Regions from separate parts of the Glutamicibacter sp. TV12E genome, predicted to be linked through region 1. Evidence: riboswitches for the same ligand, from Rfam matches in the RefSeq annotation. Region 1 holds a riboswitch; each other region holds the start of a gene.

Evidence for each region. A riboswitch is a leader RNA that binds a small molecule or an ion and turns the genes downstream of it on or off. The one in region 1 is predicted to bind S-adenosylmethionine.
Region 2: linked by a shared signal. The riboswitch ahead of ACT7DV_RS06065 (flavin reductase family protein) and the one ahead of ACT7DV_RS04080 (acyl-CoA dehydrogenase family protein) in region 1 are both predicted to bind S-adenosylmethionine.
Region 3: linked by a shared signal. The riboswitch ahead of ACT7DV_RS02735 (hypothetical protein) and the one ahead of ACT7DV_RS04080 (acyl-CoA dehydrogenase family protein) in region 1 are both predicted to bind S-adenosylmethionine.

What each region holds. Positions count from the first base shown of each region.
Region 1 covers NZ_JBQVVF010000001.1:891,654-899,187, forward strand. Annotated here, with positions in the region: gene ACT7DV_RS04065 (SDR family oxidoreductase) at 199-1,062, shown strand; gene ggt (gamma-glutamyltransferase) at 1,279-3,102, shown strand; gene ACT7DV_RS04075 (LLM class flavin-dependent oxidoreductase) at 3,188-4,588, opposite strand; gene ACT7DV_RS04080 (acyl-CoA dehydrogenase family protein) at 4,637-5,977, opposite strand; SAM riboswitch class I at 5,994-6,085, opposite strand; SAM riboswitch class I at 6,353-6,455, shown strand; gene ACT7DV_RS04085 (hypothetical protein) at 6,474-6,725, shown strand; partial or broken gene acs (acetate--CoA ligase) at 6,778-7,534, shown strand, end outside.
Region 2 covers NZ_JBQVVF010000001.1:1,293,499-1,301,032, reverse strand. Annotated here, with positions in the region: gene ACT7DV_RS06075 (ZIP family metal transporter) at 1-328, opposite strand, end outside; gene dnaB (replicative DNA helicase) at 390-1,745, opposite strand; gene ACT7DV_RS06065 (flavin reductase family protein) at 2,405-2,905, opposite strand; SAM riboswitch class IV at 3,003-3,120, opposite strand; gene ACT7DV_RS06060 (PaaI family thioesterase) at 3,520-3,936, shown strand; gene ACT7DV_RS06055 (dihydrofolate reductase family protein) at 3,982-4,572, shown strand; gene ACT7DV_RS06050 (PQQ-dependent sugar dehydrogenase) at 4,580-5,644, shown strand; gene ACT7DV_RS06045 (acetyl-CoA hydrolase/transferase family protein) at 5,641-7,158, opposite strand; gene ACT7DV_RS06040 (hypothetical protein) at 7,515-7,534, shown strand, end outside.
Region 3 covers NZ_JBQVVF010000001.1:608,320-615,853, reverse strand. Annotated here, with positions in the region: gene ACT7DV_RS02755 (DEAD/DEAH box helicase) at 1-1,502, opposite strand, end outside; gene ACT7DV_RS02750 (LOG family protein) at 1,589-2,776, shown strand; gene ACT7DV_RS02745 (5'-nucleotidase, lipoprotein e(P4) family) at 2,922-3,740, shown strand; gene ACT7DV_RS02740 (VIT1/CCC1 transporter family protein) at 3,737-4,840, opposite strand; gene ACT7DV_RS02735 (hypothetical protein) at 4,896-5,162, opposite strand; SAM riboswitch class IV at 5,176-5,288, opposite strand; gene ACT7DV_RS02730 (DinB family protein) at 5,361-5,945, opposite strand; gene ACT7DV_RS02725 (helix-turn-helix domain-containing protein) at 6,121-6,684, shown strand; gene ACT7DV_RS02720 (hypothetical protein) at 6,781-7,197, shown strand; gene speB (agmatinase) at 7,504-7,534, shown strand, end outside.

The sequences.
Region 1 (7,534 bases):
CACAGTTCGGGCGGACTCGGAAAGGAATCACGCAATAATCCGCGTAGCAATACGAAATATTTCGTCACTTGCTCCCTTTAAGACGGAAGCGCTTGAAGAATTTGCACCCTTGGCCATCGATGCGCCTGCGATCATGGTGCGGGAATTCTGTGCTGGGCACCGTGGTTGTACTGGAGTGCATACCTACGAGAGGACATCATGAAGATCGCCATTACCGGTGCCACTGGACAGCTGGGCCAACTGGTCATCGACGCATTGCTGCAGCGCGGAACCGCTCCCTCCCAGTTGGTTGCCATCGGCCGTTCGGAAGAGAAGCTGGAACCTCTGGCCGGCAAAGGTCTTCAGACGCGCGTCGCCGATTACAACGTGGCGGCCAGCCTGGTCGCCGCGCTGGAGGGCGTCGACAAGCTGCTGCTGATTTCGAGCAGCGAAGTGGGCCAGCGGGCAACCCAACATGAAAATGTCATCACCGCTGCGCAACGCGTCAACGTCAAGCTCATCGCCTACACCTCCATTGCCAATGCCCTCACCGGCAACATGAAGTTGGCGCAGGAACATATTGCCACCGAACACCTGTTGGCTGGTTCCGGCATCGGCTACGTCCTCCTGCGCAACGGCTGGTACACGGAAAATTACACCGATCAGCTTCTGGGCTACCTCAACAGCAAAGTCGTGCTCGGCGCCGCGGGCGAGGGCAAGATCAGCGCTGCCGCGCGCGCGGACTATGCCGAGGCGGCTGCTGCGGTATTGCTCTCGGAAGCTGGGGAAGCCGGGAAGATCTACGAGTTGGGCGGGGACAAGCCTTTCACCCTCAGCCAGCTCGCCGGGGCTGTCGGAGCTGCCGCGGGACAAGATGTCGCCTACCAGGATATGGACCCTGAAAAACTGGTGGAGATCTACACCGAATCAGGTGTTCCCGCGGTGTTCGCTGACATTCTGGTGGATACGGACCTGCGCATCCGCGAAGGCGCCTTGGAAGTGCATTCCGGGGACTTGGCACGGCTCATTGGCCACGCGCCTACGTCCCTTGGCAAAGCGATCAAGGATGCCCTGGCCCGCTAAGGCAGGCTGGTTTTTCACCGTTGGAGGCGACCAGCCAGGATGATTTACAGTCCGCTGGTTGCCTCCGGCCTTTAACGGCTTAGCGCAAAATAATCCTTCGACCAGCGCGGAAATAGAGCATGCGATACAAAATGGCGCGTGTCACAGCGCTTGCGAATCGAGTCCTTCCCGTAAATTGACGCATACTTCATCCCCACCTTTTCAGGAGATCAGAGTATGCAACGATCAACTTTGCGCGCCCTGGCTGGCGCCGCGATTCTCTCCCTGGGCCTTGGCGCATTCAGCGCGATTCCGGCGAACGCCGATCCGCGGCACACCGACAAGAATCCCACGGCCACCGGCACCAGTGGCGCGGTCTCGTCGGTAGACCCGGAAGCATCAGCGGCAGGCATCGAGGTACTGCGCAAGGGAGGCAACGCGGTAGACGCCGCGGTCGCGACAGCAGCGGCGCTGGGCGTGACCGAACCCTACAGCGCCGGTGTCGGCGGTGGCGGCTACTTCTTGTACTACGACGCGACCTCCGGCAAGGTCAGCACCATCGACGGACGCGAAACTGCCCCAGCCGCTACCCCTCAGGACGCATTTATCGACCCGAATACCGGCGAGCCCTACAACTTCACTCCGGAGCTGGTCACCAGCGGTGCTGCCGTTGGCGTTCCGGGGACCGTAGCGACCTGGCAACGCGCCCTGGACAATTGGGGGTCGCAAAGCCTGAAGCAGGTACTGCATCCGGCAACCCAGGTGGCTTCACGCGGTTTTGTTGTTGATCAGACCTTCCGGGAACAGACCCTGGACAACAAGGAACGCTTCAAAGCCTTCGGCTCCACCAGCAAACTTTTCCTCCCCGGTGGCGATGCGCCGCAAGTGGGGACCATCTTCAAGAACCCCGAGCTGGCCGATACCTATCGCCTGCTGGCCAAGGAAGGCCCAAAGGCGTTCTACCACGGTGATCTTGCCTCCGAAATCTCCCAGACGGTCCAGGCTCCGCCCAAGGTCGAGGACACCAAGCTGCCGGTCCCTGCCGGTTTTGTCAGCACCGAGGACCTCGCCAACTATGAGGTGGCCGAGCAGAAGCCAACGACGGTGGACTATCGCGGGCTGGACATCCTCGGCATGGCTCCCTCCTCCAGCGGTGGCACCACCATTGGCGAATCGCTGAATATCCTGGACAACTACGACCTGTCCTCCATGGAACGCGCCGACGCATTGCACCACTACTTCGAGGCCACCGCGCTGGCCTATGCGGATCGCGGCAAATACGTGGGTGATCCCGCCTTTGTGGATGTGCCGACCAACACCTTGACCAGCGAGCTCTTCGGCGCCGACCGGGCTTGCGCGATCAACCCCGATCAGGCGGCCGCCAAGCCAGTGGCCCCGGGCGATATCGAGAATTTTGATGGCCAATGCCCGGCAGCTGCCGCTGAGCCGGCCGTTGAGCATGACACCGAGAACATCTCCACCACCCACCTGTCGGTGGTGGATCGCTGGGGCAACCTCGTGTCCTACACGCTGACCATCGAGCAGACCGGAGGGTCGGGCATGGTGGTGCCGGGGCGTGGCTTCCTGCTGAACAATGAGCTCACGGACTTCTCCACGGTCTATGACCCGGAAGATCCAAACCGCCTGGAGCCGGGCAAGCGCCCGCGCTCCTCGATGGCTCCAACCATCGTGCTGCGTGACGGCGAGCCGGTGATGGCCATCGGTTCCCCTGGTGGTTCAACCATCATCACCACGGTGCTGCAGACGCTGCTCAACCGCTACGACCTGGGCATGGATATCAGCGAAGCCATCGCCGCACCGCGGGCCTCGCAGCGCAATACCGCTGCGGTGACCGCAGAACCGGAATTCATCGCCCAGTACGGCTCGGCCATGGAGGCCTTCGGGCATAAGCTCACCCCGGCCGGGGACTCCTTCACCCCTCAGGCAGAGATCGGCGCGGTGGAAGCGGTTCAGCTCAATGAGGATGGAACGCTAACGGCAGCCGCTGAACCGGTGCGGCGTGGCGGAGGATCTGCCATGGTGGTGAATCCCGCCAAGTAGGCTATGGAAGCAGCATCGGCTCCGTTCACCTGCCTGGGTGGACGGAGCCGATACTACTTTGAGGCCGCGGCCTGAGGCAGGGCATCTAGCCCTGGATTGGAAGACGATTAGCGATCTTGTACTTGGCGGCGCGATGGGTCTCTTTCACCCTGTCGCCGGCGCCAAAGAGCTTGTTGCGCAGCGAGCCTTCAGTGTATTCGGTCTTGTACGCGCCGCGAGCCTGCAGCTCAGGAACAACGTACTCGACAACGTCCTCGAAGGTCGCTGGGGTGACAGCGTACGCCAGGTTGAAGCCGTCAACATCGGTGTAGTCAACCCAGTCGATGAGCTTCTGGGCAACCTCGGCGCCGGAACCGACGGTGATCGGGCCGAAGCCGCCCACGCCCACCCATTCGGCCAGCTGCCGGATAGTCCATGGGTTGCCATCGTCACCGCTGGCCTTTTGGAAGGTTTCCACGGATGACTGGATGGCGTTGGATTTCACGTTGGATCCCAGTGGCTCATCGGGATCCAGCTCGGACAAGTCCACGCCCATCCAGCCGGAGATCAGCACCTGGGCACCTTCAACGTCCGCATAGGACTTGTAGTCCTCGTACTTGGCTTGGGCCTTCTCGGAAGTCTCATCGGTGATGATGGTCTGCATCGCGAAGATCTTCACATCGTAGCGGTCACGGCCAGCAGCCTCGGCGGCATCGCGGATCTTGGTGACGGTGGCCTTGAGGATTTCCCGGGTCGGGCTGGTGACAAATACCGCTTCAGCGTTTTCCGAGGCGAACTTGATCCCGCGCGAAGAAGCGCCGGCCTGATAAATCACCGGAGTGCGCTGGGTGGATGGCTCGGTGATGGCAATGCCAGGCACCTTGAAATACTTGCCTTCGTGATCGATGCTGTGCACCTTGGACGGATCCGTGTAGATCCCGGTTTCCTTGTTGTTCTGCACGGCGTCGTCTTCCCACGAGCCTTCGAGCAGCTTGTAGACGACCTCGAGGTACTCGTCGGCGTGGTTGTAGCGCTCGTCGTGCTCCATCTGGTCCTCCTGCCCCATGTTCCGGGCAGCTGATGGCAGGTAGCCGGTCACCACATTCCAGCCGACTCGGCCGTTGGTCAAGTGGTCCAGGGTGGCCAGGCGGCGGGCGAAAGCATAAGGGTGCTCGTAGGCGGTGCCCGCGGTGACGCCGAAACCGAGGTTCTCGGTGACCGCGGCCATGGCGGAGACCAGCATCATCGGGTCATTGACCGGTGCCTGGGCGCCGGAGCGCAGCGGGGACTCATTGGTGCCGTTGAAAACATCGTAGGTGCCCAGCACATCGGCGATGAACAGGCCGTCGAACTTGCCCTTTTCCAATACCTTGGCCAGGTGGGTCCAGTAGCCGATGGTGTTGTAGGTCGAGGCCTTGTCATCCGGGTGGCGCCACAGGCCCGGCGACTGGTGCACGACGCAGTTCATGTCGAATGCATTGAAGAGAATTTCGCGCTGCTGGCTCATTGATGTTCCCCTTGCCATGGTTGGGTAGTGAAGTTAATTAGTCGGCGTTCAGGCGCCATAGGCTCTATGGTTGCTGTCCTCGCCAGTGACCGAGAGGCGTTGCGGCTGGACCGCATTGATCTCGTAGTCCCCCACAATGCGTGCCTTGTAAATGGCCGGGTTGTGGGTGGCGATGGTCCGGGCATTGCGCCAGTGGCGATCCAGGTTGCAGATGACGCTGGTCGAAGAGGCGCCCAGCCCGTCGAAGAGCTTGCTGGTGGCACCGATGACCAGCGGCTGGACGATGGTTTGCGCCCGGTTGGCGGCCAGCTCGCAAACCGCATAGCGTTCTTCGTCATTCAATCCCGGGTCTACCAGGGCTGCCTCGACTTCAAGGACGGCACCGATCACCACCGAGTCCGCGGCGAAGGACTCCGCGGAGACTTCGCCGACCAGTTGCAGGACCTGCGGCTCGCGGTGGACCGGAACACCGGTGCCTGTGGTGAAGATGCGGGTGCGATTCTGCACCGATAGGCGCAGGTCATTCAAGGCCGCCCGGGCGATACCTGCTTGCACGGCCATGAGCACCAGCTGGAAGATCGCCGCTTCGGAGTCGTTGCTCTGCTGCGGCATGAACGAGTCCACCGGAACCTGGTGGAATTCCGTGGTGCCGGTGCCGGTGAGTCCCTGGCCGAAGCCATCCCAGTCATCGAGGATCTTGACGCCGCTGTGCTGCGTGGAAACCACCGCGATCTGCCGCCCGGACAGTTCGGGATGCGCCACGGCCACAGTGGTCCAGTCGGCAAAAATGGTGCCTGTGCAGTAGTACTTTTCACCGTCCACCAGCCAGCGGCCATCGACTTGGCTGGCCTTGGTGTTCAAGGAGCCCAGGGCGTTGCCGCCGCGTTCAGTATAGGCATTGCCGACGATCTGGCCGGCTGCGATGCGCCCGATCCACTTGCTGCGCAGCTCTTGATCCTCAAGGAGCAGCACGTTTTCCACGAAGGCGATATGCGCGCGCCACAGCTGGCCGACATGCGAGTCGGCTTCAGAAAGCTCGATGAGCAAGCGGAATACGTCAACCAGGCGCGCGCCGTACCCGCCCTGGGCCACGGGGATGCGCAGTGCGCCGAAGCGTTCACGGTTGAGCAGGCCCACCTGTTCAAAGGGCAGGACGCGGTTGCGATCGCGGTCCTTGGCGGTGCTGGCGATTTGCGCGAAGACCGGGCGGAAGATTTCAGCCAGCCGGTCGTATTGCTCATCTGCGCCGGGGCCGGGAGTGACCTTGAGCAGTTGCCGGGTGGGAAGCTGCTCCTCGAAGTCGTCTAGCCCCATGGCGCTCGCCTGCGAAGGATCGCTGAGCTGGTTGAAGTCCAAACCGCTGGTGTTCGGCGACTCGCCAAATGACATTAGAAGTCCTCAATTCTTTCCATCGGTCCTGGCGGTAGCACCGTCCCGCTCTTCGGGTGGTTGCTGCGGCGTCGTCGAGCCAGATCTCTCAGCCGCTCTGGATGGGTTGTCATTCATTTGTAGCCGTAACAAACCGGTGCTTCCAAGCCGCGAAGTCACATTTCGACCTTGGGAGGCTCCGGGATGACCGGCAGGTTGAACAGCTAATGGTGCATCATGCCGAAGATGAATTGCCCATATTCGCCCATTATCGATCAAACGGGCATTCAATGAAATAAATTACGAAATATCCCGCGCATGTGGTGCAGTTATCGAAGATTTTTCATGTTACGCAAGATTTGCATTCAATTCCTTCGAAACCCTGTAATAGACGTGTAACCATCCCGGGCGGCCGAGAGATCTGGCTCAGTGACGCCGCAGCAACCACCTATGGAGGACACATCCCAAAGGCCGGTGCTACCGCCAGGACCGATGGAGATGATCATGGCACTGTGCTTTGCGCAGCCTCGAGTGCAAGACCCGGCCCCCCGCATCCATGGTGCTGGATGTCGGCCCCGTCAATTTCTGGCGCAAATTTGCCACCACGGCACAGCGCCGTTCCGCGCTTTCAGGCTCGCAGCCACAACGGGCAATGGGCAAAGACCGGCAATTCGCCTCGGCCAAGAACCTCCAGGGCACAAGCGACAGCTGGCCTTCTTCGGTCAACTTGCCGATGCCCTGCTCGCTATCGCCGAGCGCCGCGCCATAAAAGCCCCGGGCCCGATGGCGCCAACTATCAAGTACCAAATCAGCCCCCGAATAGAAACACCAAGGAATACTCTGTAATGACCATCGAATCGGCACCAACCTCTGCATTTGCCTCGGAGGAAGCACGCCAGGCATTCTGGGACGAAGCGGCACGCCTCCTTGATTGGGACACCAGTTGGCATACCACCAGCCAGATCCTCCCAGCTGACCCGGAAGCCAAGCGCGGACCGCAGATCTCCTGGTACCTGGGCGGCAAGCTCAATGCTGCTGTGAACTGCGCCGACCGGCATGTGGCCGCCGGCCGCGGAGACAAGGTCGCACTGTATTTCGAAGGCGAACCCGGCGACCGGGTGGCCGTCACCTACAAGAACCTGCAAGAACGCATCAGCCAGGCCGCCCACGCCTTGGAATCCATGGGCGTAGTCAAGGGCGACCGCGTGGTCATCTACCTGCCGGTCCTCATCGAAACCGTCGTCATTACGCTGGCCTGCGCCCGCATCGGAGCCATCCACTCGCTGGTCTTCGGCGGCTTCTCCGCCGAAGCATTGAAGTTCCGCGTGGAAGACACGAAGGCCAAGGTGCTGGTGACCACCGATGGCCAATTCCGCCGAGGCACTTCGGTTCCGGTCAAGGACAATGCCGATGAAGCCGTCTCCGGCGAGAATGAAATAGAGAAGGTGCTGGTCATCCGGCGCACCGGCGATGAGATCCCGTGGACCGAAGGCCGCGATGTCTGGTGGCACGACGTTGTCGACATCCAGCCCATCGAACATAAGGCGCAGTTCTTCGACTCCGAAACTCCGCTGTTCA
Region 2 (7,534 bases), 400 kb from region 1:
CCAAAGCGGTGCCCGCAGGTTCGCCGCCCTGAGCGCTGCCCGAGGCTTTTTGACGCCTTGCGGTGCGCCAGGCCAGTACCCTATTGGCCGAGAAATACAGCGCGGCTCCCACCAGCACACCGGCCGCCGTTGCCAGAAGCCCGCCAGTTTCGAAGGCCTCGAGTACAAGCTCAAAGCTCAGTGCACTGACCAGCACTCCTGCGCCTAAGGCCATGATCGCGCAAACCCAGACCTTCGGAATTTTCAGCCACCAGGCAGCGCCAGATCCCAGCAACAGCGCCGAGCCGGCTACCGTGCCCCAAAGCAAGGCCTGCAAAGAAGCGAACATGGCACCCACTATAGCCAGCAAGTCGCTGGCTTAGTAGCTGCCATGTTGGTTCTGACTGGGATTAACCCTCAGAGGACATATTGCTGAAGCGCGAGTAGTGGCCTTGGAATGCCACGGTGATGGTTTTGGTAGGACCGGCACGGTGCTTGGCGATGATCACGTCGGCCTCGCCTGGACGGTTTTCCTTGTCATACACATCATCACGGTGCAGCAAGATCACCATATCGGCGTCCTGCTCAATGGAACCGGATTCACGAAGGTCCGAAACCATAGGCCGCTTATCGGTTCGCTGTTCGGATCCACGGTTCAGCTGCGACAGCGCGATCAACGGAACATCGAGTTCCTTGGCCAGCAACTTGAGGTTACGCGAGAATTCGGAAACTTCCTGCTGGCGTGATTCCACGCGCTTGCCCGAACTCATCAGCTGCAGGTAGTCGAGGATGATCATGCGCAGCTCGTTGCGCTGCTTCAGGCGGCGGCACTTGGCGCGGATTTCCATCATGGACATATTCGGCGAATCGTCGATGAACAGCGGCGCTTCATTCAACCGGCCCATGGTGGTGGCAATCTTCGTCCATTGTGCATCTTCCACCGAACCCTTGCGCAGGTCCTGGAGCTGGATGGAGGCTTCTGCCGAAAGCAGGCGCATCGCAATTTCATTGCGGCCCATTTCCAGGGAGAAGAAGACGGTGGCCATGTTGTTCTTGATGGCGGCGGACCGGGCGAAGTCCAGTGCGAAAGTCGACTTACCCACTGCAGGACGGGCCGCGATGATGATCATCTGGCCGCCCTTCAGGCCCTGGGTCAGCTCGTCGAATTCGTAGAACCCGGTGGGCACGCCGGTGATGCCGTCGCCGGCGTTCGCGGCGTTTTCGATTTCGTCTACGGTGCCTTCGATGATGTCCGAGAGGCGTACGTAGTCTTCGCTGCTGCGGTTTTCCGCAACCTTGTAGACCTCGGCTTGCGCTTCATTGACGATGGCATCGACTTCTCCATCGGGCGAGTAGCCCATCTGGACGATGCGGGTTCCGGCGTCCACCAGGCGGCGCAAGACGGCGCGCTCGCGCACGATTTCTGCATAGTAGCCGGCGTTAGCGGCGGTGGGCACCTGCTGAATGAGGTTGTGAAGGTAGGCAGCGCCACCCACACGGGAAATTTCGCCGCGCTTGGTCAGCAAGTCGGCCACGGTCACAGCATCGGCAGGTTCACCTCGGCCGTACAAATCGATAATGGCTTCGTAGATGGATTCGTGAGCCGGACGGTAGAAGTCGGTTCCTCGCAGCGCCTCAACGACGTCGGCGATGGCGTCCTTGGATAGCATCATGCCACCGAGCACGGACATCTCGGCTTCGACATCCTGTGGCGGCTTGCGCCCTGCGTCGGATTCTCGTCCTTCGTAGACCGGCTCAGCACTCATTGCAGACACTTCCATCCCCTATTGACCCCAGGGAGAAAAATCTTCCTTGCCAGATGGCAACGTTCCAACCTGCTAGTTGATGCCAACTGTTCAATGGATTACGTCTGTGGATATTTCTGCCCCAAAGCCAACAGTAGGGCCGATGTCTACCCACGTAAACTCCATTATCCACAGGTCCTGTGCATAACATACCATCAGCTGTGGACTAGCCTGTTCACTGTCTGGGGAGAACCCTGTGGATTATTGTCAAGTACCCAACAGTAATAGTGATTGACTAGGTGTTTTCTGTTTTCACATCTGTGGACAGGGAAATGTTTTATTGAAGGTAGCGATATGTTCACAGTAGTTATCAACACCCAAAAACGCCCGCAATACAGGGATTATCGCGGTTTTCACACAGTTCTGCACATCTTGCCCACAGTCATGTGGATAACCATGTGGATATTCATAGAATCGCAAAAGGCTTAGTCACCGTCTCTTATAACGGCCAACTCGGCAGATTATGGCCAATAGTCCACATTTTCGCGAAGCGGCCGCCATACACACCGTGGATAACTATTTGCCTGGCGTTCAACGCGTCCCGAAACCCGACAAGGCCCGGTGCAGATCACCATCAGGAAATCCGCGCCGAGCCTTCGGGAAACTACCACTCAGAAGATCTAGACGAGCTCAGGAACTGGGATTGAATGAAATCGGGAATCATGGAAGATCTGCGGCGAGTGCTGTGATGTGTGATGCCCATGCACCTCCAAAAGCACAACCCAGTGGTCACCAGCTTCGACTTCATTGTAAATCGACGTTTCCAGCCAGAGGGTGGACTCTTCAATAAACAGAGCGCCCTGCTCAGAAACCACGGTGTCCACGCCGAGGAACCGATCGCCCTTCTTCGAAGCGATCTGCGTGCAGACCCCTCCATTAAGATCGCTGAGTACCGAAACACCAATGTAGCTGGCCTCGCGCAGTTTCGGCCAAGTGTTGGAGGTCTTCTGGACTGCGAACATCACCAATGCGGGCTCCAGCGAAACCCCCACAGTGAATGAGGATGCAACAATGCCGGTTTTTACGCCGTCCACTTCTGCGCACAGAGCGGCCACGCCTGAGGGATGTTGAGCGAAAACCTTGCGTAGGGTTAGCGGGTCAAGTTCACGATTCAATGACATGGCTCGATTCCTTCGGTTCTTGCCCACCGCGTCAGACCCAGCGGGAACAGCGGTTCGAGTTGATCCGAATCCGGTTGCCACTGAGGTTTCACGCCGTGCGCGGTACTTGTTCTGACACCATTTGGCGCAAAACCGAATCCTCACCTGGAGCACCCCACTACCGTTGAGAGGGTTGCCGATCAGCAAGCCAGGGCTTTTAGCTGATGCTCTTGATTCTGCTTAAAACAATATGGCCCATGACGAAGCACCGTCAAACAATTCACTTCTCAAATCGCAATATTCAACAAAATATTCGACAGTGGCTCAGTTTTAAGGTCACAAAACAGTCCTTTATTCACCAATTCGGCCCACAGTGGCACTTCAGTGGGCCGCGAGGGTGTGATCTTCGTCGTAACGCATTAACTTATGGCAGGGCTAAATATTTTCCGGCATCTGCGCTTCCAGGAAAATCGGCGCCAAGGTTCGCCATGGCGCACACCGAATGTGAAGATCCGCCACCAGGGATCATCCCGGAAGGATTGCCGCGCACTTCAACAGGTAAAGTGCGAATAATTGAACTGCAATCCCCACCGCTCGAACAGGCGCATCGCGCCCCAACACTTTTGGAGCCACCCGTGAGTTCCCCAGAACAGCGAATCCCCGACAAGACCAGCCGCTTCACTGACAGCATTGGCCTGGTCTTTGATGACATCACCGCCACTTCCGTGCGAGGCCATGCCGACCTCAATGAAGAGCACCACACCCCGTGGGGCGTCGTTCATGGAGGTGTCTATGCCTCCATGATTGAAAGCGCCGGCAGCGTTGGCGCCAGCTACGCGGTCTCAGAGCGCAATCAATTTGCTGTGGGCGTGCACAATGCCACCGACTTCCTGCGTCCCTCCACCGGTGCGCGCGTGCAGGTTGAGGCCAAGGCGCTGTTCCAAGGCAAGACCCAGCAGTTGTGGGAAGTCGTCATCACCGATGAGGCCAGCGGAAAGGAACTCTCGCGCGGACAATTGCGCACCCAAAACGTAGATATGCCCGGCGCCTGAGCGTATCCTAGGTGGCACCTAGCGGATCAGCTTCGGAGGCTTGCCATGAGTGCCACCTATACCTTTGACGTGTTCAGCAGCCTTGATGGCTTCGGCAGTGCAGGCAGCGATTGGGGTGGCTACTGGGGAAAACAGGGGCCAGAGCTGTTGGCCCATCGCCTCGGGCTCTACACTCCCGAATGCCGCATGGTTTTCGGAGCAAACACCTTCCGCTTATTTAGTCTCTTCTGGGCAGAAATCGAGATGAATCCCGAGGTTGAAGACGCGTGGGGCGTGGCTTTGCACGACAAGCCCGCCACTGTCATCTCCACCACCTTGGAAGAGCCGCTGTCTTGGCCTAATGCCACGCTGGAGCGCGCTGATGCCTTGGAAGTCGTAGCCCAACTCAAGAAAACCTCAGATGTGCCGCTGCGCTCTCACGGTTCCCTGGCCATGAACCATTCGCTGCTGGCGGCAGGTCTAGTGGACTTCATCCAGGTGAGCATCTTCCCGGTGCTGACCGGGCATAGCGGCTCTGCTCCGGTACTCGGCGGGGTCGACGACTATGACCTGGAACTTGTCGATTCAAAGCTTTTGGACGGCCGGATCCAGGAACTGACGTATCGCCCGACGCGCCACCAGCCGGCGCACGCTTAGCCGCTCGATGAAGCACATCCGAGACGCTTGCCTGCTGCTCGGCGCAGTGTTCCTCGCCGGATGCTCCACGCCAACACCACCTCCAAGTCCAGCTGCCGAATCGCAAACCGCTCCAGAACTACTGGCCACCGGCTTGGAAGCTCCGTGGTCCATGGTCTACGTCCAGGACAGCTTGCTGGTCAGCGAACGCGATTCCGGGAGGATCCTGGAGGTTTCGGAGTCCGGACAGAGCCGCGAAGTGGCCCGGATCGAGGATCTCGCAGCGATAGGCGAAGGCGGGCTGCTGGGCCTGGCCTTCCTCGCGCCGGACCAGCTCTACGCTTTTTCCACCGCTGAATCCGGTAACCGCATTCAGCAATTCACGGTGCAAGGCAGCGCCGGAAACTTGTCATTGTCGGCTCCGCGGACCCTGCTGGATTCCTTGCCCTCGGCCAATATCCACAACGGCGGGCGGCTGGCCATCGGACCGGATGGAATGCTCTACGCGAGCGTGGGCGATGCGTCCAACCCTGGGCAAGCCCAGGACCTGCAGGCGCTGGGCGGCAAGATCCTGCGCATGGCACCCGATGGAAGCGTCCCGGAAGACAACCCCCTCGAGAATTCCCTCGTCTACAGTTATGGGCACCGCAATGTGCAGGGCCTGGCGTGGAGCGATGATGGCACCATGTATGCCAGCGAATTCGGGCAAAACACCTTCGACGAACTGAACATCATCAAGGCCGGCGGGAACTATGGCTGGCCCGAAGTCGAGGGGAAGGGCGGCGCAGATCGGTCGTACACCGACCCGATTGCGCAGTGGTCCCCCTCGGAGGCCAGCCCCAGCGGCATCGCGATCCTCGATGGCACCGCCTACCTGGCGAATCTGCGCGGAGAAGTGCTGCGCGCGGTGGAACTGGACGCGCCGGCCACCGAGCAAGAGCTGCTTGATGGCCGGCTCGGCCGGCTGCGCGATGTGCTGGTGGATCCTGGCGGCTCGCTGCTGGTGCTGACGAACAACACCGACGGGCGTGGCCAGCCCGGTGCTGGCGATGACCGCATCGTGCGCCTGATGCCCCGCCAGACCGGCGGCTAGCTGGCCGGGCGCATATCCCCGGTCTGCTCGAAGCGCTGGTGCCAGGATAGGGCCTCGCCCAGCAGGTGAGGGGTGTGTTTGCCGTAGCTTTGCCTGCAAGCCCGGTCGAAGTAGTCCTGCAGCAGCCCACGGTAGTCCGGATGCGCGCAGTTCTTGATGACCAGCTGGGCGCGCTGCTTGGGCGAAAGGCCGCGCAGGTCGGCCAGGCCCTGTTCGGTAATCAGGATCATGGTGTCGTGCTCGGTGTGGTCCACATGCGATGCGAAGGGCACGATGCCCGAGATCTTGCCGCCCTTGGCGGTGGACGGGGACATGAACACCGACAGGTAGCCGTTGCGGGCGAAGTCGCCGGAGCCGCCGATGCCGTTCATGACATGGGAGCCCAGGACATTGGTGGAGTTCACATTGCCGTAGATGTCGGCCTCGATCATCCCGTTCAGGGCGATGCAGCCCAGGCGCCGGATGATCTCCGGGTGGTTGGAGATCTCCTGGGCGCGCAGCAGGATGCGTTCGCGGTAGTGCTCCACATTGCGGTTGAATTCCTCGATGCCCTCGGCGGACAGCGAAAAGCTGGTGGCCGAGGCGAACTCGATGGTGCCGTCCTTGATCAGCTCCAACATGCCGTCCTGGATGACCTCGGTGTAGGCGGCCAAGCCCTTGTAGCCACCGCGGGACAGGCCCGCCAGCACGGCGTTGGCGATGTTGCCGACGCCCGACTGCAATGGCAGCAGCTTCTCGGTCAACCTGCCGGCGCGGATCTCCGAGTCCAGGAAGCCCAGCAGGTGATCGGCGATCCTCTCGCTGGTCTCGTCCACCGGGGCGAAAGGGCTCAGCCGGTCTGGCGCGTCGGTTTGGACCACCGCCGCGATCTTGTTGACGCCGACGTCCAGGTACTTCTGGCCGATCCGGTCGCGCACAGTAGTCAACGCGATGGGCTTGCGGTGCGGAGGCAATGCGGTGCCGTAGTAGACATCGTGCATGCCCTCCATGGCGGCAGATTGCTGCGCGTTGACCTCGATGATGACCTTGTCGGCCATTTCCAGCCAGGTCTTGTTGTTGCCCACGGAGCTGGAGGGGATCAGGTCGCCTTCGGCGGTTACGCCGACCACCTCGATGATGGCCACGTCGATCTTGCCGTAGAAGCCGAACCAGGCGTGCTGGGCGACATGGGACAGGTGGATGTCCATGTACTCCATGTTGCCCTCGTTGATGCGGCGGCGCAGCTCGGGATCGGACATGTAGGGAAGGCGCAGGTTCATGCCCTCGGCCTTGGCCAGCACGCCATCGAGCTCGGGGGCGGTGGAGGCGCCGGTGAGCACGTTGATCTTGAACTCCTCGCCGGCAGCGTGCTGGCGTTCCATCTGGGCGGCCAGGGCGCCGGGCACTGCCTTGGGGTATCCGGCACCGGTGAAGCCGCTCATGGCCACCGTCATTCCCGGCTTGATGAATGCTGCCGCCTGTTCGGCGCTCATCAGGCGATCGGCAAAGGCCCGGTGGTGAATACGCTCGTGCAAAACTCTAAACCCACATTCTTGACGGTAGATAAATTCTCAACGTGGGATCACGAACATGAACGGATGCTCTTCATGAGTTAATTCTTTCCAGATCCGTGATAAATCGACATGGAAAGAACACCTTTTCCCGTTCCCCACCCTTTCAGCCTACACTCAGGATAATTGTTCTCACCTCGTCCTAGGAGACCCCTATGCGAAAGTCACTTGCGATACTGACCTTCACTGCTCTAGCGCTAAGCCTTGCTTCCTGCAGCAGCGGGGCAGCGTCAACGAGTCCTGAAGGTTCCGAAGCTCCAGCAAGTCAGTCACCGTCTCAGACAGCGACGCCTGGCAAAGGAAATATAAGTTCCTCGGGCGTGGATTTCACTACTCTCGA
Region 3 (7,534 bases), 280 kb from region 1:
GGCCGGGTGCCCTTTTCGCTCAGCTTCACTATTGGCAGGCTCTCGATGGCAGGCAAGATTTCGGAGACAAAGGTAATGACGCTTTCGCCCGAGTAGAACTTGGGTGAAAGATCAGGATTCCCTGTTTCTGTAGTCTGCAGGAAGACCTCATCAATAGCTGCGCGAAGCTGTTCTTCGATTTCAAGATCGTAGACCTCGTGCTGATCCGGAACCCCGGGATAGCGGACCTGGAATTCCAAGGTTGCCGAGTCATTCGGCTCGCCCTTGTCGTTCTCATCGCGCTTGTAGGTGACCGTAGCCTGCACATATGGGGGCTTCAAGTCCGGGAGCACCAGTTCCTCGCTGGCACTGCGCAGATCAAAGCGGCGCGCTAGACGGGGGTAGACCGAATCAAAGAAGCTGCCGATTTCCGCGACCGGGACGGCCACCGGGCGGCGGTCAACGTACCAGCGGCGGTGTGCCTCTGCCACCGGCTCCTTGCTCGGAGCCAACCAGATTTCGTCGGGCTGGCCCAACTGGGCATAGAACCCATGATCTGCAATAACGCCGCTAGGCGACTCGGAATCCAGCTCCAGGGCCTGGCCGTTGACATGCAAAATGCCGCTCAGCTGCATCAACTGGTCATCGAGCGTCGCCTGCATGCTGAAGCTGGCCGGGTCAACAATTCGAATGCGCTGTTCGGAGCGTGTGGAGATGAGATCAATGCCCAGCTCCTGAGCCTGCTGAAGCAGTGGCCACAGCAGGTCGGAAGCGTATTCGTCCATGAATAGCCAGTCTTCATCCACCTTGAACTGCAACTGGGTGTCGCTGCGGGCCATGGACGCAAAACGGGTGAACCAGTGGTGCTGCGAGCGCAACAAATTCCAGCCATAGGTCTTGAAGCCCAGGGTGGTCCAGCGCAGCTGTCCGCGAACCCAGCGGCCTTCGGTATTGCGGACCATCGGCCGCACGCCCAGTCGGAAGCGCTTATTGCGGGTGGGATGCGGAATGGTGCCGGTCGGCATCCACTGTTGTTGCTGCGTGGTGTTCTTCGCATCGAAGAGCATGAACTGCAAACCCATGGCTACTACTGGGTCGTGCTGCGAGCCGAGCAGCCCGTCGGCTGGGCCAGGTTCAGAAGGCTCAAACCACGAGTCGATTTGCTGCGCCCAAGCGGCCGGGTTTTTTTCTTCCGGCACGGCCACAAGGCGTGGCTGCGAAGCAATTTTGTTCGAGACGATGGCCAAGGCGGCAATGTGCGCGCAGATGCCTGGCTTGTCGCAAGTGCACTCGCAGAGTTCGATTTGCCAATCGTCGCCGACCATTTGAACCTGGATCATCGGCGAAAATTCTTCGCCATTAGCACGCACGGTGCCCTCGATCTGCCGGGTTGATTCATCAAATTCCACGTCAACCACAGAATTTTCTTCAGTCGCTATGCTCTTTCCATAAAAGAAAGGGACATCGCCCAGATAGCGCAGCAAGTGGCGCGCGTCGATGGTTGGGGGAACAGAATCACTCATCCTCTCATCGTTTCACGTTCCGGCCCGCGGTGAAAGTTGAAGGGCCTGTCTGTGAATAATCACTATCTATGACGTAGCGTTGACGCATGTCACACATCTGGCCCTACCTGCCAGCGAGGGCAGTGAATATCACCTCGCTCGTCGAGTTTGATCGTTTGGCTGCCGAAGCGCTGGCTTCGCATCGTGCGCGCGGACATAGCTGGCGTGTGCACCGTGTGGACTTGAGCGGACGCGATGCGTTGCTGTCGGCGCTGGATTTAGCTGAAGCGCTGTTCATTGACTGCCAATTCTCGCCACAGGGACGGGCACTGGTTGAACGCACGGGTGGGCTTTGCATGGATTCGGGGCATCAGCTGCCCTTTCGCACCAGCGACCGGCAGCTTTATACCCCCGAGGAGCTCTACGACGCGATTGGCGCTCAAACCTATGACAAGGTGCTCGACGCGCAGATCTACGCATACTCACAACAGCGCATTCCGGGACGGGGCCTGGACGATGCCGATGCCCTGGCGACGACCCTGCATGACCACCACATCGGCCAGGCGATGATCGCGGAAATCTACGACGGCGCTTTCAAGGACACTCCGATTATCGGGGTCATGGGCGGGCATTCCATGGATCGCGGGACTCCTCAGTACGCTCAGGCGCTCGAACTCGGCGCGTTGCTGGCCAGATCCGGGTATGCGGTGGCTACTGGGGGAGGACCTGGCGCGATGGAAGCTGCCAATGCCGGTGCATGGCTGGCGGACCGAGATCACCAAGAGATTGGAACGGCGCTGCAGATGCTGGCCGCCGAACCCGATGCGATTCACCACCGCACAGGTTGGGCGCGAGTGGCGCTCGCCGTGAAGGAACGCTTCCCTTCACAGCGGAAGTCCCTGGGCGTCCCTACCTGGTTCTATGGACATGAGCCGCCGAACTTGTTCGCGACGCATATCGCGAAGTTCTTCAGCAATTCCATCAGGGAAGCCACGCTGCTCGAACAAGCGAACGGCGGCATCGTCGTGCTTCCCGGTGCCGCCGGAACGGTGCAGGAGATCTTTCAGGATGCTTGCGAGAACTACTATGCCACCGGAGCCCGGGTGGTTCCACTGGTGCTGATCGGCCAAGAGTATTGGACCAAGACACTTCCTGCATGGCCGCTGCTCCAAGCCCTGGCAGCCCAAAAGGTCATGGAGGAAAAGATCGCACTGGTGGATAGCGCGGAAGAAGCGGTTGCATTCCTTGGCGCCGTGCAACCCCTGCGGCGGCGGAGCAGGTTCCCGGCGAAGTAGTACCGATCCTCCTTTCAGTCTGATGTTCAACATATGAAATACAGATATATCAGTGGTGACTTGGGTCACTTTTCTTGCTAGCCTGACTTGCACGGCCGCTGCCTAATCTTGCAGCAGGCTCTTGGATGGACGCAAAGGGGCCAGAATGAGGAAAATTATTGCTATTGCCGCGGCCTTGGCCGTCGGCTCGGGCGGAGGTTATGCAGCGGCTGCTGCACAGGCTCCTGCCGCCGCCGAGACCTCTGGCACGTGCGCTGTCAGCCAGTATGCAATGGCGCTTCGATGGCAGCAGCAATCCGCAGAAGCCCAGGCGCTGCAGGGACAGACCTATGCGATGGCCACAGTGAATCTTGAGCAGAAGGTCAAGGAAGCCCGTGCCAAGAGCAACAGCGGCAAGGGCAAGTCCGCGCCGAAGGGGCAGGATCTGGCCATAATCACCGACCTTGATGAAACAGTCATCGACAATACCGCGCTGCTGGCCCGGGACATGGAGCAATGCCATGACTACACCACTTGGGATACCTGGGGCTCCTGGGAAACGGAGGGGCATCCCTCGCTGATCAACGGCGCTAAGGAATTCTTGGACCGCGCAGACCAGCTGGGCGTGGATATCTTCTACATTTCAGACCGTGGAGCCGAGAATCTGGATGCTACGCTGGACAGCCTAAAACAGCTGGGGTTGCCACAGGCCAGCAAGGAGCAGGTCTTGCTTCTGGGTCCGCCTAAGCAGGAGCGCCGGGCCGAAGTGCAAAGCGGCCACAAGGTGCTGATGCAGCTGGGCGACACGCTGCACGATTTCGACGAGGATTTCGCCGGTACTCCGTTGGAGCAGCAACGGGGCCTGGTGGAGCAGAACTCGCGGAAGTTCGGCGACGAGTGGATCATCCTGCCGAACCCGACGTACGGATCGTGGTCCACGGCAACGCTGGATGCCTGGGAGGCCGATCCAGAGGTGTGGGACTAGGCGACCTGTACGTCGAAGAGCAGGCCCAGGCAGTAGGTGACCGCTGCGGCGCCCCATCCGATGGCCAGCTGGCGCAGGCCGCGCTTGAGCGGCGAGGCTCCGGAGAGCAGGCCGACGATGGCTCCGGTGATCATCAAGGCGATACCCACCAGGATCACGGAGATGGCCACGGCCGCCAAGCCGCCAAGACCGAAGATATAGGGCAGGATCGGGATGATGGCGCCGGAAGCGAAGAGGCAGAAGGAAGTGGCTGCCGCGCCGGTGGCCGAGCCGAGCTCTTCGTGTTCGCTTTCCAGTTCCTCTGCGCGTTCCTCGGGGTTCAGCGAGAAGGCAGGGTTGCAATCACAGGTGAAAAGCCCCATGCGTTCTGCGGCGCGGTGTTCTGCATCTTCATCGCTCATGCCGCGGGCCTTGTAGATCAGCACCAGCTCGTTGGACGCCAAATCGAGGTTGGGTGCTGCCGTCAGCGTCACCTGGGTGGGCCGCGACGCGGTGAGAAGCTCGCGCTGGGAACGCACGGAGACGAATTCGCCGGCCGCCATGGATAGCGCTCCGGCCAAGAGCCCGGCGATGCCGGAAAAGAGCACGAAGGTGGAGGATACCCCGGTGGCGCCGATGCCCATGATCAGGGCGAGGTTGGAGACCAAGCCGTCATTCGCGCCAAAAACTGCGGCGCGGAAGTTGCCCGAGAGCTGAGCCCGGCCGGCGGTGGCCAGCGCGCGGACTACTTCTTCATGCACCTGTTCGTCGGCGGCCATTTGCGCGGTCGCGTCCTTGTCGTCGCGGTACGGCGAATTGCTCTCGGAACGCTGTGCCATGGCCAGCACGAAGACCGAGCCGAAATTGCGGGCCAAGAAGCGCAAGATCGTGCGGCGCAATGATGGGCGGACAGGCTTGGCGTGTTCTCCCAGCTTGGCCCGCCAGTGCGCCTCATGCCGCGCTTCGGCTTCGGCAAGTCCCAGCAGGATCTGCTTTTCCTGCCCTGATTTCTTCTGGGCCAGGGTGCGGTAGATGGCGCCTTCGGCGACTTCATCGGCCAGGTACTTTCGCCAGCGCTGGACTTGGGCACGGGTAGGTTCGGTTGCTGACTGGTTCGACATCACGAAAACAGCTCTCTTGGCAGGTCGAATTTCTTGGCGAAACTCGGTGAACGGGTCAGCTACCGATTTTAGTAAGGGGATGGAGCGTTGGGAATTTGGCAAGGCTAAAAGCGACGTTGCGCCCCTGCAGTTCCCCTGCGGCGGCAACGCCCAGGAGCAGCTCGGAAGTTTCCGGATCGAAGACCGGGCGGCGTGCGCAGCGGGCCAGGAGCTGTTCCAGCAGAATTGGATCGCCGACGTAGCAAATATGCCAGAGTCCTCGGACCTTGAATTGCACTTGGCCGGTTCGGCGGTCGACGATGGGCAGGACGGAATAGGCCATGTGATGCGCTCTCGCTGTGTTCTTGCCCGAGCACATTGTGTGAACGGACCGCTTCCTCATCCGAACCACCCATGAATCTGGGGTTGGTGCACGGCCAGTCGGAGCTTGGCGCCGTGTCTCGTGAAGCAACACTTGCGATACTACCGCCTGCGCTCCCCGCGATGAAGACCCGTTCCGTAATATGACCTGGCCCCCTGGCTACCGGTGGTCATCACCCATGGCGAGGCGGTTGATCGAGTCGAACTGCTGGGCCCATTGCGCTGCGGAATAGTCCGGGAGGTTGGGCGCTTCGGGGCGCAAGCCGGTGAAGCCATCAAGCTGTTCGCGCACGATGTCGAGGTGGCCGGCGTGCCGGGAGGTTTCCGCGATCATGTGCACCATGAGATGTTCCAGCGTGGTGTGCCGGCGGCGGATCCACCAGGGCACTTCAACCGGTGCGCTGAGCGGCAAAGCCCTGATGCCAGCATCCGAGAAGGCAGTTGACTCCCGGTATAACTCGATAATTTCGCTGGCGCTGAAGCGGGCCGGCGGCAGGAAGTCGGCCTGCGGATCATCGGCATCCAGAAGCTCTTGGATATAGGGGTCATCCACTGCACGGCCGAGGCATTGGGCAAAATACCCGTACTCGGTGATGGCCAGGTGGTGGACGACGCCGAGGATGTGCGTTCCGGTGGGCGTCAGCGGCTTGCGTGCCAGCAGGCCGCTCAGCCCCTGGGCCTTGTAGATGACTGCTTCGCGCGCGTCGGAGAGATATTCGTGGAGCAGTTCCTTGCTGTGATCCATGATCAGAGTCTAGCCAGCGTGCAGGGATCCGGAGCGCGGAACGTGCGGGACACGGCATATTTGCAGGACTCGCGCTATGCTCTGTTTACTATTGGTAAACTTGCCGCCGGAGCCTTTTCGGTACGCCCGTTTGGCTGCTGGCGTGCCACAACAAGCGAAGTGATGGAGCGAAAGCATGAAGACCCTGCCCGTGGAATCAAGCGGTGCTGCGATCAATATCGGATCGCGGTTGCGCGGGGTGCGCCAGCGGCAGCGAATGACCATCGACCAGGTCGCTGAGCTGTCTGGGCTGACCAAGGGCTTCCTCTCGCGTGTTGAGCGCGATCTCACCAGCCCCTCGGTCTCGACGCTGCTGAAATTGTGCGAGGTGCTCGGCATCGAGGTGGGCACGCTATTTGAAGTGCCCGAAACCATGCTGGTGCGGCTGGAAGAAGCGCCGCGGGTGTCGCTGGGCGGGGAGGGGATCACCGAGCAGCTGGTGACGCCGCGCGGCGAGAAGCGCGTGCAGATGATCCGAGCCGAAATCGCTCCCAAGGGCTCTGGCGAAGCCGAGTTGTATTCGGTGGACTGCGAGTTGGAAGTGCTCCATGTGATCGCCGGAAAATTCACCCTCGTGCTGCCCGAGCAGCGTGTTGAGCTCCAGGCCGGGGACACCATGAGCTTTCCTGGGCGCGAGCCGCACAGCTGGGAAAACGAGTCCGATGAGGCCGCCCTGGTGACCTGGACCTTGATCCTCTAGCTTCAAGCGCTCCTTTTCGTTGCGGTGCTGTGGAGCGCGTATTCTAAAATGGTGTGCTCGGTGTGCGCACACAGTGCGGTGATCGATGGGAGTGGCGTGAGGACTAGCGAGGATACTGGCGCACGGGATCAGCTTCGCTGCATCAGCTGGTGGGCTTCGGTGCTTGTCGGCCTTCTTGCCGGCACAACCCTGACGTGGATCCGCACGCAGCGCAATTTCTTTTTCATCGGAGCGGTCATTATCGCGGTGGTGATTGTGGTGCTCGGCCTGCGGACCATTCGGCGGCGGGCCCGCTTTCCGCAAATGGCGCAGGCGCGCGTTTCGTGGCTATACGCCCTCTGGGCCATCATTCTCATGATCCTGGTCGGGCCACTGCAACTGGTCTACGTAGCCGATGACCTCTCCGAGCTCATGCTCAAGTCACTGATCCTGTCCGCCGGATTCTGCGTGGCGATCCATGAAATCGATCGTTCGCTGGTCAATGCCAGCAAAAAGGACTTCCGCGACGCCTAGGGTCCCGGCGACCATGCCGCTGCGCCAGCCAGCTGGTCCAGTGGTCTAGCTCCCTATCTTGCACCGGGCCCCGGGGCCAACACTCAAGCTGCTCTTGCCCGGGTGGGCCAGCTTGCCAATAGCCGCAGTGCAGAACCCTGCCCTGAATGCCCTGCCGGCGGCATTCCGCCATTTTGCACGCCCCATCTCCCAGTTCCATGGTTTAAGCCTTGACGTGACCGCGCCAACAAAATAGCATAATAGGAAACTGAAGTTTCATATTAGGCAACTATGGTAGTTGCTGGATAGTGCCAGGAGGGCAAGAACATGAAAGAAGTCCGCATCGAGGAAAACGGCA